2 regions of the Marinomonas posidonica IVIA-Po-181 genome follow, and region 1 is predicted to be linked to the other one. Evidence: riboswitches for the same ligand, from Rfam matches in the RefSeq annotation. Region 1 holds a riboswitch; the other holds the start of a gene.
The links. Region 1 has a riboswitch for thiamine pyrophosphate ahead of thiC (phosphomethylpyrimidine synthase ThiC). Riboswitches for the same ligand answer to the same signal wherever they lie in the genome.
Positions count from the first base shown of each region.

Region 2: another riboswitch for thiamine pyrophosphate. It lies ahead of thiB (thiamine ABC transporter substrate binding subunit); the one in region 1 lies ahead of thiC (phosphomethylpyrimidine synthase ThiC).

Region 1 is NC_015559.1:2,126,441-2,132,166, reverse strand. It holds gene MAR181_RS09980 (penicillin-binding protein activator) at 1-491, opposite strand, end outside; gene rsmI (16S rRNA (cytidine(1402)-2'-O)-methyltransferase) at 490-1,353, shown strand; TPP riboswitch at 1,437-1,541, shown strand; gene thiC (phosphomethylpyrimidine synthase ThiC) at 1,727-3,769, shown strand; gene thiE (thiamine phosphate synthase) at 3,785-5,305, shown strand; gene thiS (sulfur carrier protein ThiS) at 5,289-5,486, shown strand; gene MAR181_RS09955 (thiazole synthase) at 5,489-5,726, shown strand, end outside.
Region 2 is NC_015559.1:867,013-872,738, reverse strand. It holds gene MAR181_RS04025 (DMT family transporter) at 1-310, shown strand, start outside; gene MAR181_RS04020 (DMT family transporter) at 307-1,170, opposite strand; gene MAR181_RS04015 (thiamine ABC transporter ATP-binding protein) at 1,230-1,937, opposite strand; gene thiP (thiamine/thiamine pyrophosphate ABC transporter permease) at 1,924-3,516, opposite strand; gene thiB (thiamine ABC transporter substrate binding subunit) at 3,528-4,541, opposite strand; TPP riboswitch at 4,599-4,714, opposite strand; gene MAR181_RS04000 (3-deoxy-D-manno-octulosonic acid transferase) at 4,737-5,726, opposite strand, start outside.

The DNA.
Region 1 (5,726 bases):
CTAAAATGCTCGAAAATGCTAGCGCGTGTTTCTTGAAGTGCATTTTGCTTGTCTGGATGACGAGCTATAGCAAGCTGTTCGGCATTATTGAGTAGATCAAATGCGTCTAAGGCATTATCTAACTGAGCATTGATGTTTGCTGCTAGTAAGAAAGCATCAAACTGGACAGATGAGTCTTTTCCTAAAACATTCTTTTCTAGGATTGAAATGGCTTGGATGAAATTGCCATCGTCATAGTTTTTCTGTGCCTGTTGTAGGGCATCGCGAATAGCTTGATCTGAGCTTGAGGTCTTTTTCGGCTGGTAAATGCTAGGTGGTAATGTGCGCTCTTGGGTAGCTGTATTTTGCTGTACTAATGTCGTGTTCTGCTGAGGCAAATTTAAATTCGCGGAATTACAGGCAGCCAGCAGAAAAGAGCAAAGGGTTAATGATATGATGCGGTAATTATTTAGGCTCATAATCTTAAAAATGACAAATGAAAGAGGCAACATGGTATCACATACTTCGGATGAAGTGAGAGGGTCGCTGTATATAGTTGCGACACCAATAGGCAATCTAGACGACTTCACCAAAAGAGCGGAACAGACTTTACGCAATGTAGACTATATCGCGGCTGAAGATACTCGACACACTCGTCGATTGTTGAATCATTTTGGCATTGAGGCCAAGCTCTTTTCCGTACACGACCACAATGAAAAAGACAAAGCTGAGTACGTCGCCAGTTTGTTGTCGGAAGGTAAAAACCTCGCGCTGGTATCCGATGCGGGTACTCCCTTAATTTCTGATCCAGGTTATCATTTGGTTTCAAGCTTAAGGGCATTGGGTCACAAGGTTGTACCGGTTCCTGGCTCATGTGCTGTGGTTGCGGCTTTGTGTGCTTCTGGCTTAGCAACGGACCAGTTTTTCTTCGCAGGTTTTGTGCCAGCTAAAAGTAAAGCACGTCGTGATGTATTTACTTCTTGGGCCAAGCAAGCAGGTACAGTCGTATTCTACGAATCAACTCACCGTATTTATGATTCCATTGGCGATCTTCAGGTTGTGTATGGTGATCAAGCCAATTTAGTGTTGGCTCGAGAAATTACCAAAACATTTGAAACCTTCTTATCTGGTTCTCCTAGTCAGGTTCTCCAGCAGTTTGATGAAGATGCTAACCAGATGAAAGGGGAGTTTGTGGTAATGTTGAATTTATCTCTGCCAGAAGAAGATGAATCACTGCAGGAGGCGCGCCGTGTTTTGACTTTGCTGCTAGAAGAATCCTTGCCTTTGAAGCAAGCAGCAGCGATTGCGGCTAAGTTCACTGGTGGGAAAAAGAATCAACTGTATAAATTGGCGTTAGAAATGCAGCAAGACTGAGTTTTGTTGCTTTGCGCAAGTGAATCTAACTCACTAGACTAAAAATACTGGGTTTACAGGGACGTTTGAATAAGTATACTCATGATTACTTGTCGGAGTGCCATTTGGCTGAGATCGCATAATTGAATGCGGGATCCGCAGAACCTGATCGGGTTGATACCCGCGTAGGAAACAAGAAAGTCATACTTTTTCTTATCTGCATCGAATGAACTCCTGTTTTGTTGAATTGTTTTCGATGCAGCCAGTCACTCGTCTATTTCAATTCTATCATTTCAGGATTCCATGTTTGCCTAGTCTGATGTCTAAATCAGTTTATTAGGATAAACAGCACCCCAGACAAGCAATTCTCACGTTATTAAAAAGGGAAATGCTCATGTCTAGTCACAACAACAAAAAACCAAACAAGCTGTCACGCGAAGCGTCTCGTTTGGCAGCAAAAGCTTTTATCGAGTCACTTCAAGCCACGCCTTTTCCAGCTTCGGAACGTATTTATCTAAAGGGTAAGCAGGATGGTGTACGTGTGCCAATGCGTAAAATCAATCTCACGGACACGCCGATTGGTTCGGATTCTGCCAAGTTAACCTTTGAACCAAACGAAGCCATCTTTGTATACGATTGTTCCGGACCTTACGGTGATCCACAGGAAAAAATTGATGTTCATCAAGGGATCAATCCACAGCGAGCCAATTGGATTGAAGAGCGTAATGATACAGAAACGCTCTCAGTAGTCAGTTCAAGCTTTACTCAATCTCGATTAGACGATGGTAAGTTAGATGAATTGCGGTTCCAGTATTTACCCAAAATACGCCGTGCTAAGTCTGCTCAATGTGTCACTCAAATGCACTATGCCAAAAAGGGAATAATAACCCCTGAGATGGAATACATTGCGATTCGTGAAAATCAAAACTTGCAGGCCATCAAGAGTGAGTTGCTTTTAAAACAGCATCCTGGTCATAGTTTTGGGGCCAACCTGCAAGATAGGATTACACCGGAATTTGTGCGAGATGAAGTGGCAAAAGGTCGTGCCATTATTCCAAATAATATTAACCACCCAGAATCTGAACCGATGATCATAGGCCGCAATTTCCTGGTCAAGGTGAATGCCAATATTGGTAATTCGGCGGTCACGTCTTCCATTGAAGAAGAAGTGGAAAAACTGGTTTGGTCGACTCGTTGGGGGGCGGATACTGTAATGGATTTGTCCACGGGGAAAAACATACACGAAACCCGTGAATGGATTCTACGAAATTCACCTGTCCCTATTGGTACTGTGCCGATTTATCAAGCGTTGGAAAAAGTCGATGGCGTTGCTGAAAATCTAAACTGGGAGGTATTTCGTGACACCTTGATTGAACAGGCGGAGCAAGGTGTGGACTACTTCACGATCCACGCTGGCGTTTTGTTGCGTTATGTCCCGCTTACCGCGAAGCGTTTGACCGGCATTGTGTCTCGCGGCGGTTCTATTATGGCCAAATGGTGTTTGGCTCATCATACGGAAAGTTTTTTGTATGAACGCTTCCGTGATATTTGTGACATCTGTGCGGCATACGATGTGGCGCTGTCATTGGGGGACGGGTTACGCCCGGGCTCTATTATGGACGCGAATGATGAAGCACAAATGTCAGAATTGAGAACCCTAGGCGAATTAACAAAGGTGGCTTGGGAGTACGATGTACAAGTCATGATTGAAGGGCCAGGGCATGTTCCGATGCAATTAATTGAGCAGAATATGACTGAGCAATTAGAGCATTGTCATGAAGCGCCTTTTTATACTTTAGGGCCGTTAACACAAGACATCGCACCGGGTTATGACCATATTACGTCTGGTATTGGTGCGGCTCAGATCGGTTGGTATGGCTGTGCTATGTTGTGTTATGTGACGCCGAAAGAGCATTTAGGTTTGCCGAATAAGGAAGATGTAAAGCAAGGCTTGATCACCTATAAAATTGCCGCTCATGCAGCGGATCTTGCCAAGGGGCATCCAGGTGCGCAAATTCGAGATAATGCTCTTTCTAAGGCTCGTTTTGAATTTCGCTGGGAAGATCAATTCAATTTGTCCCTTGACCCAGAAACAGCCCGTACCTATCACGATGAAACCTTGCCTCAAGCGTCTGGTAAAGTGGCGCATTTCTGCTCTATGTGTGGACCGAAATTCTGCTCGATGAAGATTACTCAAGAAGTTCGTGACTATGCGGCTGGGTTAGAGGCGAATGGAATTGATTTAGTCGCTATTGAGGAGGATAACCCGATTGCCGGCATGCAAAAAATGTCTGAACAATTTCGTGATTTAGGCAGTGATGTGTATTTGACGACGGATAAGTTTGATTCAAATCTATTGGCCAGATCGTCAAAAAATGAGGCGTCAGCGGCAAGCAAAACGGTTTTGACAACAGATCTTGAAACAGGGCACCCTTAAATAGGAGGTGAGATAATGTCAAAACCTCCTGTTATTTGGTGTGTTGGCGGGTCTGACTCGTCGGCACATGCAGGATTGCAAGCCGACTTACGAACCGGGCAAGACCTAGGATGCCATATGCAATCGATCGTGACCTGTGTCACGGCTCAAAACTCCAAAGTCGTTGAATTGGTTGAGCCAGTCAGTGTGGCGATGTTTGATGCACAGTGGCAGGTCCTGTTGGATGATGTTTATCCTCAAGCCATTAAGGTGAGTTTGTTACCTAATCATGAGTTGGTTGTCGCGTGCAGTAAGTGGTTAGAAAAAATAAAACGACAACGCCCAGAGATTAACATTGTGTTTGATCCTGTCATGGCGGCCAGCAGTGAGACTGGTAATCGGCTGCAACAAAGTGAGGCGGCGGTCGATTTGCTAACTCTGATGCTGCCTTATGTCGATTATATCACTCCGAATTTGTTGGAATTTGAAGCGCTTACTCAGATTTCGGCACATCAAGCGGTGAATCAAATCGCCTTTCAAATCATCGAAAAATATGGCGTTAGCCAAGTTTCTTGGTTGCTGAAAGGGGGGCATTATGCCGATGCCGCTGCGACAGATTGGTGGTTTAAAGGCGAAAGAGTGTGTGGTTTTTCAACGGAAAAATTGTCTGTCCACAATACCCGTGGAACAGGCTGCACGTTATCAACCGCCTTGTCCTGCTTTTTGGGATATGACTACTTTGCTGATGATGCGATCACTATGGCTAAGGCATACATTACAGGCGCACTCAAAACGGGCGTGCAAATTGGGCAGGGAGCTGGCCCATTGGGAAGGCCTGGGTGGCCGGAGCAGATTGAAAACTTGCCTGAAATCCTTATGGCCAACATGAGATTAGGGCAACCTCTTCCATTTCCAATGGTGGATGTGGATTTAATGGGCGTTTATCCTGTTGTCGATTCGATTGCTTGGTTGGAATTGGTATTAAGGCAAGGCGTTCGCATGGCGCAATTGCGTATTAAAGATACGGATGCTGTAGGACTGGATGAGCAAATTCAACAAGCAATTTTGCTAGGGAAAACCCATCAAGCGCAGGTGTTCATCAATGATCACTGGGAAAAAGCCATCAAGTACGGAGCCTATGGCGTTCATTTAGGGCAAGAAGACTTGCAAGTGGCTGACTTAACACATATTCAACAAGCTGGTTTGCGCTTAGGGGTTAGCACGCATGGGTATTTTGAAATCGCTCGAGCCTTGGCCTTCAACCCCAGCTATATTGCCTTGGGTCACATCTATCCAACGCAAACAAAACAAATGCCATCTCAACCTCAGGGGCTTAAGCGTCTGCAGCATTATGTTAATTTACTAAAGGGTCATTACCCAACCGTAGCCATTGGCGGAATTAACTGCGAACGCTTTGCCGCGGTTGCGGCCACAGGGGTGAACAGTGTGGCTTTGGTTACCGCCATTACCTTGGCCGAAGCACCAGAGCGGGTGACTCGCTTCTTGATAGGGGAGTTTGAACAATCAAAGGAGGTCGGAAATGAAGATATATCTTAATGACAAGTTGTTTGAATTTGATGGTCGTCATATACAAGACTTACTTGATGTTTTGCAAAAAGAGTCCTCTGGTGTGGCGGTAGCCATAGATCAAAACATTATTCCTCGCAGCGTTTGGGCAACGACCGATCTGTTTGCCTCTTGCCGAGTGTTTATTTTTGAATCCATTGCTGGAGGTTAGGTATGACACCACTAATTATTGCAGATCAAGAATTTGGCTCTCGTTTATTTGTCGGTACTGGAAAGTACGCTAGTGCCGAGGCGATGACGGAATCTATTTTGGCCAGTGGCGCTGAATTGGTAACCCTATCTCTACGACGTTTAGATTTGCAGCATCAAACAGACAATATTCTGAAACCCTTGCAAAGAATGGGGGTAAAGCTATTACCTAATACGTCCGGGGCAAGAAATGCACAAGAAG
Region 2 (5,726 bases), 1.3 Mb from region 1:
ACCACTATTCTTACTTTTCGCTGAAACCTCATTGAGTGAACTAACTAGCGCCAACTGGGGAAGCATTATATATATGGGGATTTTTGCTTCGATTGGCGCATTTTTGTGCTGGAACATTGGCATTCAGAAACTCGGCGCCGCAACAGCAGGACACTTCATTCATCTTCTACCTGTCTTTAGTATTGGTCTATCGGTGATATTTCTGGGCGAGCGGTTATTTAGCTTCCATTACATGGGTATATTTTTGATTTTTACTGGCATTTTTGTGGCAACCATTTTAAACAACAAGAGACAAAACACCACAGACTAACCTCTATTCCGCGCGATTCTGGTACTGATTAAGATACTCATAAAAATCAGCACTACTCCCAAAACAGCGTAAATATCTGGCACATGGTGCCAGATCACAAGCCCCCAGAAGCCACTAAAAGCCACACCGATATAACTGACAGGTGAAACAATACTGGCGGGAGCATAAGTATATGCCTTGTTATACAAGAACATGCCAATATAGAGTGTCGTGACGACCACGCCAACAAGAGGCCAAACATCTAAGGGCACCACCACCCCATCCCCCTGCCAAAGCATCAAGGGTATGGATAACAAACAAGAGACAGCAAAGTATACTAACAAGGTTTCTTGACCTGATACCTGATGCGACAACATGCGCGTCGTCACCATAGACAAGGCCAAACCGATTGCAGAAACAAACCCAACCAGATGCCAAGGATTTAAATGGCTTGGGGTCGGCTGAATAACGAACGCAACCCCTGCAAAGCCGATCAATAAGGGCAACCATCTGGCTTTAGGAATACGAATACCATGTAATGCCAAAACAATAAAAGGCACACACAAAGGCGCACAAGTTCGCAATAAAGAGGCTTCAACAAGTGGAATATGATTCAGCGCCCAGTAATAAAACAGAAAGCCGATAAAGCCACCAAAACTACGCAAAAAATGGATACGCCAAACCGACCATGGGCGCTTTTGCCAACGCCCACGCATTTGTGGCAGAAGAACCAATACACAAAAAAGACTTTGCCAAAAAACCAGTGTAGACACAGCAATAACTGTTTGCGCTTGCTTGGCTGCTATGGCCGTCAAAGACATAACAAAGGCATAAGCAATTGTCGCAAAAATGCCCTTTTTGATTAACTCTCTATCGTCCATTAAGACTAAGCGCCCACTTCAATTCACTAGATCGTTAAGCAATATGTAACTTAATCCATCTAGCTTGTCGAGCTTTTCGACTCCCCCAAATACTGCGTAAACGCGTTGGGAGTCTGTTTACTGGCTAAAACGTCCGCCGCTTCATGAGCAACCACTCGACCTTGCTCTATCAGAATAACACCCCCACCAACCAACGATGCCTCACTGGGCAAATGAGAAACCATCAAGGTGGTTAACGAAAAGCTTTCCGTCACCTGCTTCACTAAAAACAGCATTTCCTCTCTGAGCACTGGATCAAGAGCACTGAACGGCTCATCTAACAATAGGATAGGCTTTTTTCTCACCAGCACTCTGGCAATGGCGATACGCTGCGCCTGTCCACCCGACAGTGCCTGAGGATAAACATCCGCTTTGGAAGCTAACTGTATTTGCTCTAATGCCCAAGTCACTCTTTCGCATTGCTCTGAACTCAAACGAAGATGCGGTGACAGTCCAATCGCCACATTCTGCCAAACCGTCAATTGCGGAAATAAATTATCACTTTGAAACAAGGTCGAAATGGGACGCTTGTAAGCGGGCAAAGCCAACAAAGATTGAGCCTGATAATCCAATACACCATGACCTTGCAAAAAGCCGCCAAGTAAATGCAGTAAGGTACTTTTACCTTCACCACTCGCTCCCAGTAAAGTCGTGATACCTTGATCGATCTGAACTTGATAATGCGCGTGAAAACGCTCCCAGTCGTACTTTAAATCAACCTTGAGCATGCCACCTTCCCCCAACAATACGAGAAAACAACACATACAATCCCAAGCACAACAAAATCAACACCACGGCAACACAGGCTCCCTCTTCTAGGCGATAAGCACCGATCAATTGAAATAAATACAGCGGCAACGAGACCATGCCTTGACTACCAAATAACGCGATCACACCCATATCTCCCAAAGATAGTAGCAAAGCAAACGCAAATGCCTGTGCAACAGAACTTCGCACCAAAGGCCATTCTATTTTACAGCGAGACCAAGCCTGAAGCCCTAAACTGGAATACAGATGCCGAAAGCGACGCTCTTGCTGATAAAAACAGGGCATCATACAACGTAATACAAATGGCAAAGCCATCACCGCATTAACCCAAACCACAATCCAATAACTGGATGAAAAACTCAGCCCCAAATCTCTCAACCATAAGAATAAGCCTGTCGCGATGACCAAACCAGGAACCATTAAAATTAGATTACCTAACTGTTCTAACTTTGTTGACCAGATATCGAGTTTTCCCCTTCCCATACAATAACGCGCCAGCACACAAAAACTCAGCCCCAGCAGTAAGCTTATAAAGGCGGCAGGAAAAGCAATCTTGAGTGACACTAAAACCGCCTGCCAAAGCCTCAAGGAGCTAAGTGTTTGAAGGAATTGCGTGGAAAACATCGGATCCAAAATGGCAATAAAAGGCGGCAACACAAATACCAATACACACAGAAATGCGATCACATCTAAGGCTTTGGCACCATAGGAATCTCGAATAGAAAAACGGGATTGCGCTAACAAACTTGAGTCCTGATGATTCACAGGCGCCAGCTTGTACACAAAAAGGGCAATCACTGTACAAATCAGCACCTGTAATAGTGCTAAAAAGCTGGCTTTATTCAAATCAAAGTCAAACCTTAATGCTTGATATATGGCTACCTCAAGGGTGCTCGACTTAGGACCACCTCCTAAGCTGAGCACCACAGCAAAACTGGAAAAACAAAGCATAAAAATCAATACAAATGCGCCAGGTAAAGCTTTGCGTAAGTAACTCCATTCTATAAAACGAAAAGCAGACCATCGATCAAAACCTAACTGGTAAGCTTGACGCCACTGACCAGTTGGAATTAAAGCATAGACCTGTAATAGCAACCTAACCGCCAATGGCATATTAAAAAATACGTGCGCCAACAAAATACCGGTCAAACCATATAATGGAAGCTCAATACCAGAAATCTGTGCCAACCAACCCGTTCGACCATACACCACAACGATCCCTAGAATGGCAACAATGCTAGGCACCACCATAGACACGGAAAATAACTGCAACAAAAAAGATCGCCCCCAAAAAGAACGATGAAATAAGCAGGACGCCACTGGCACAGCAATAACAAGACTAAGCAAACTGCTTAATAAAGCTTGCCATAAAGAAAAGCGAATCAAACGCCACAGATAAGGCTGAGACAAAAAGGACGACCACTCAGCCACATCGCTGTAGCGTAATAAAGCCATCAAGCTAAAAACACCAATACAAACAAACAAGCCCACCCCCAACATCGCGGGAAGCAGGCTTGATATTCCAATCAATCGATTCAAACTAATTCAGCTTATTCAGTGGTCGCATTCAACCATTCATTCACCCAGGCCTTACGCTCCTCGGCCACTTGGTCCGCCGGTAACATCAAGCTAGTCACTGGCTTCATCGCCGCTGCAAAAGCCTCTGGTAAAGGCTGATCAAGATCAACCACAGGTAACATCCAATTGCCTGTAGCAATCGTCGACTGAAAGTCGTGTGTCAAAATGAATGACATAAAACGCTCTGCTAAGACTTTATTCGGTGCCGATTTCATCATCGCCGCCACTTCAACTTGAGGATAACGACCTTCTGTCGTTTCAACCGCTTGGTATTTGGTCTCACCTTCCGCCTCTATGTGATAAGCAGGTGAGGTGGTATAACTCAACACCAAATCGGCCTCACCTTTCAAAAATAAACCATACGCATCAGACCAGCCCTTAGTCACCGTTACCGTATGAGAGGCTAAAGTAGACCATGCAGACGCTGCTTTCTCACCATACACTGACTTCATCCAAAGCAATAACCCCAAACCTGGCGTACTAGTTCTAGGGTCTTGATAGATGACTTTTAATTCTTGGTTTTCAACAATGTCCGCCAAACTTTTGGGAGGGTTCTCTAGTGTTTCCGCATTGTAAATAAACGCGAAATGCCCATGATCAAAAGGAACAAAGTCTTTATCAGACCACCCCCCCTCCAGATTTACCACTGAGGTATCAACCCCATGCTCAGCCAACAAGCCTGTTTTTTTAGCGGCCTCCATCAAGTTCAAATCCAGACCTAATAACACATCAGCAGATGAAGATTTCCCCTCTAATTGCACACGAGACAGAATACCAACGGAAGAATCCAAAGCGACAAAGTTAACCTCACAGTCACACAGCTTCTCGAAGTTTTCTTTAATCTTCGGACCAGGCCCCCAGTCGGATGCAAAGGAATCATAGGTATAAACATTAAGTGTTTGAGCCGCTGACGAAAGAGCAGAAAAAGACAGCGTAAAGGTGGCCAAAGCAATACTAGAATAAGTACGAAAAGAAAGTGTTTTCAAGGTGTCGCTCCTAATAATAAGTGAGCGGCGTATAGGTGAAACGGCAAGGTATGATTGACAGACTTGCTATCTCAATTCCTACGCCAGCATAATCTGGATCAGGTTCAATGGGTTAGCGAGCCTTCGCTTCTCAGCTTTGGTTTTTTATCAACCAAGCACCCCATGAGATAATGAGCAATTATTGTAAAGAGTCCCCTAATGAAAGTCTATTTCATTCAAAACCCTAGTCACGGCACCTTGGCTTTTTTCTGCAAAACGCTGCGCCGATTGGCCTATCCGTAAACGTTGTGAGGCTTGTGACGCTAACGCCAACACAAACTCTGTTAATTGCGTTTCGTCTTGGCACTGCAATGCTCCTTTTTCTAGTAGGAGCTGATCCGTAATGTCTTTGAAATTAAACACATGAGGGCCCACAATGATCGCTTTAGCTAATAACGCAGGTTCAACTGGATTATGTCCACCTCGCTTCACCAAACTGCCACCCACGAAAGCCAAATCCGCAGTTTGATAATACTGCATCAGCTCTCCCATTGAATCGCCAATGATCACATCGTATTCAGACCACTTATTGAAAGCCACTTGGCTTCGCAACCCTACACGAGAAAATGAAGCTTGCGCCAAAGCAAACACAGACTCGAAACGCTCTGGGTGTCGCGGCACAAGGATCAACAATGCTTTCGGCTGCTTCTCTAACAAAGCTTGATGTGTTTGCAACATAAGCTCATCTTCACCTTGATGTGTACTGGCTGCAACCCAGACAAAGTCTTTATCAAAGTCATCGCGCCACTGATGCTGCATTACTTCCTCTGGTACGTTCAAATCAAATTTAATACTACCGGTGACATAAACTTTTTTCGCTCCTAGCCCCTTAAAGCGCTGAGCATCTGCTTGCGCATGGGCTAGAAACTGATCAGGCAAAGTAAAAAGGTGACGAGAAATAGCTGAGAACTTTTGATAACGCTGATACGAACGTTCACTCATTCGGGCATTCACAATGCTAATACGCAGCCCCTGTGATTTAGCTTGTTCAAGCAAGTTTGGCCATAGCTCGGTTTCAATGATTAACAATCGAGGACAGGTTAAATGACGCAATGCTAGTCTCACCGCCAAACGCCAATCCATCGGCAAATAACGATGCAAAGCAAATGGAAACACCTGTGCTACTTGCGCCGCACCAGTTGGTGT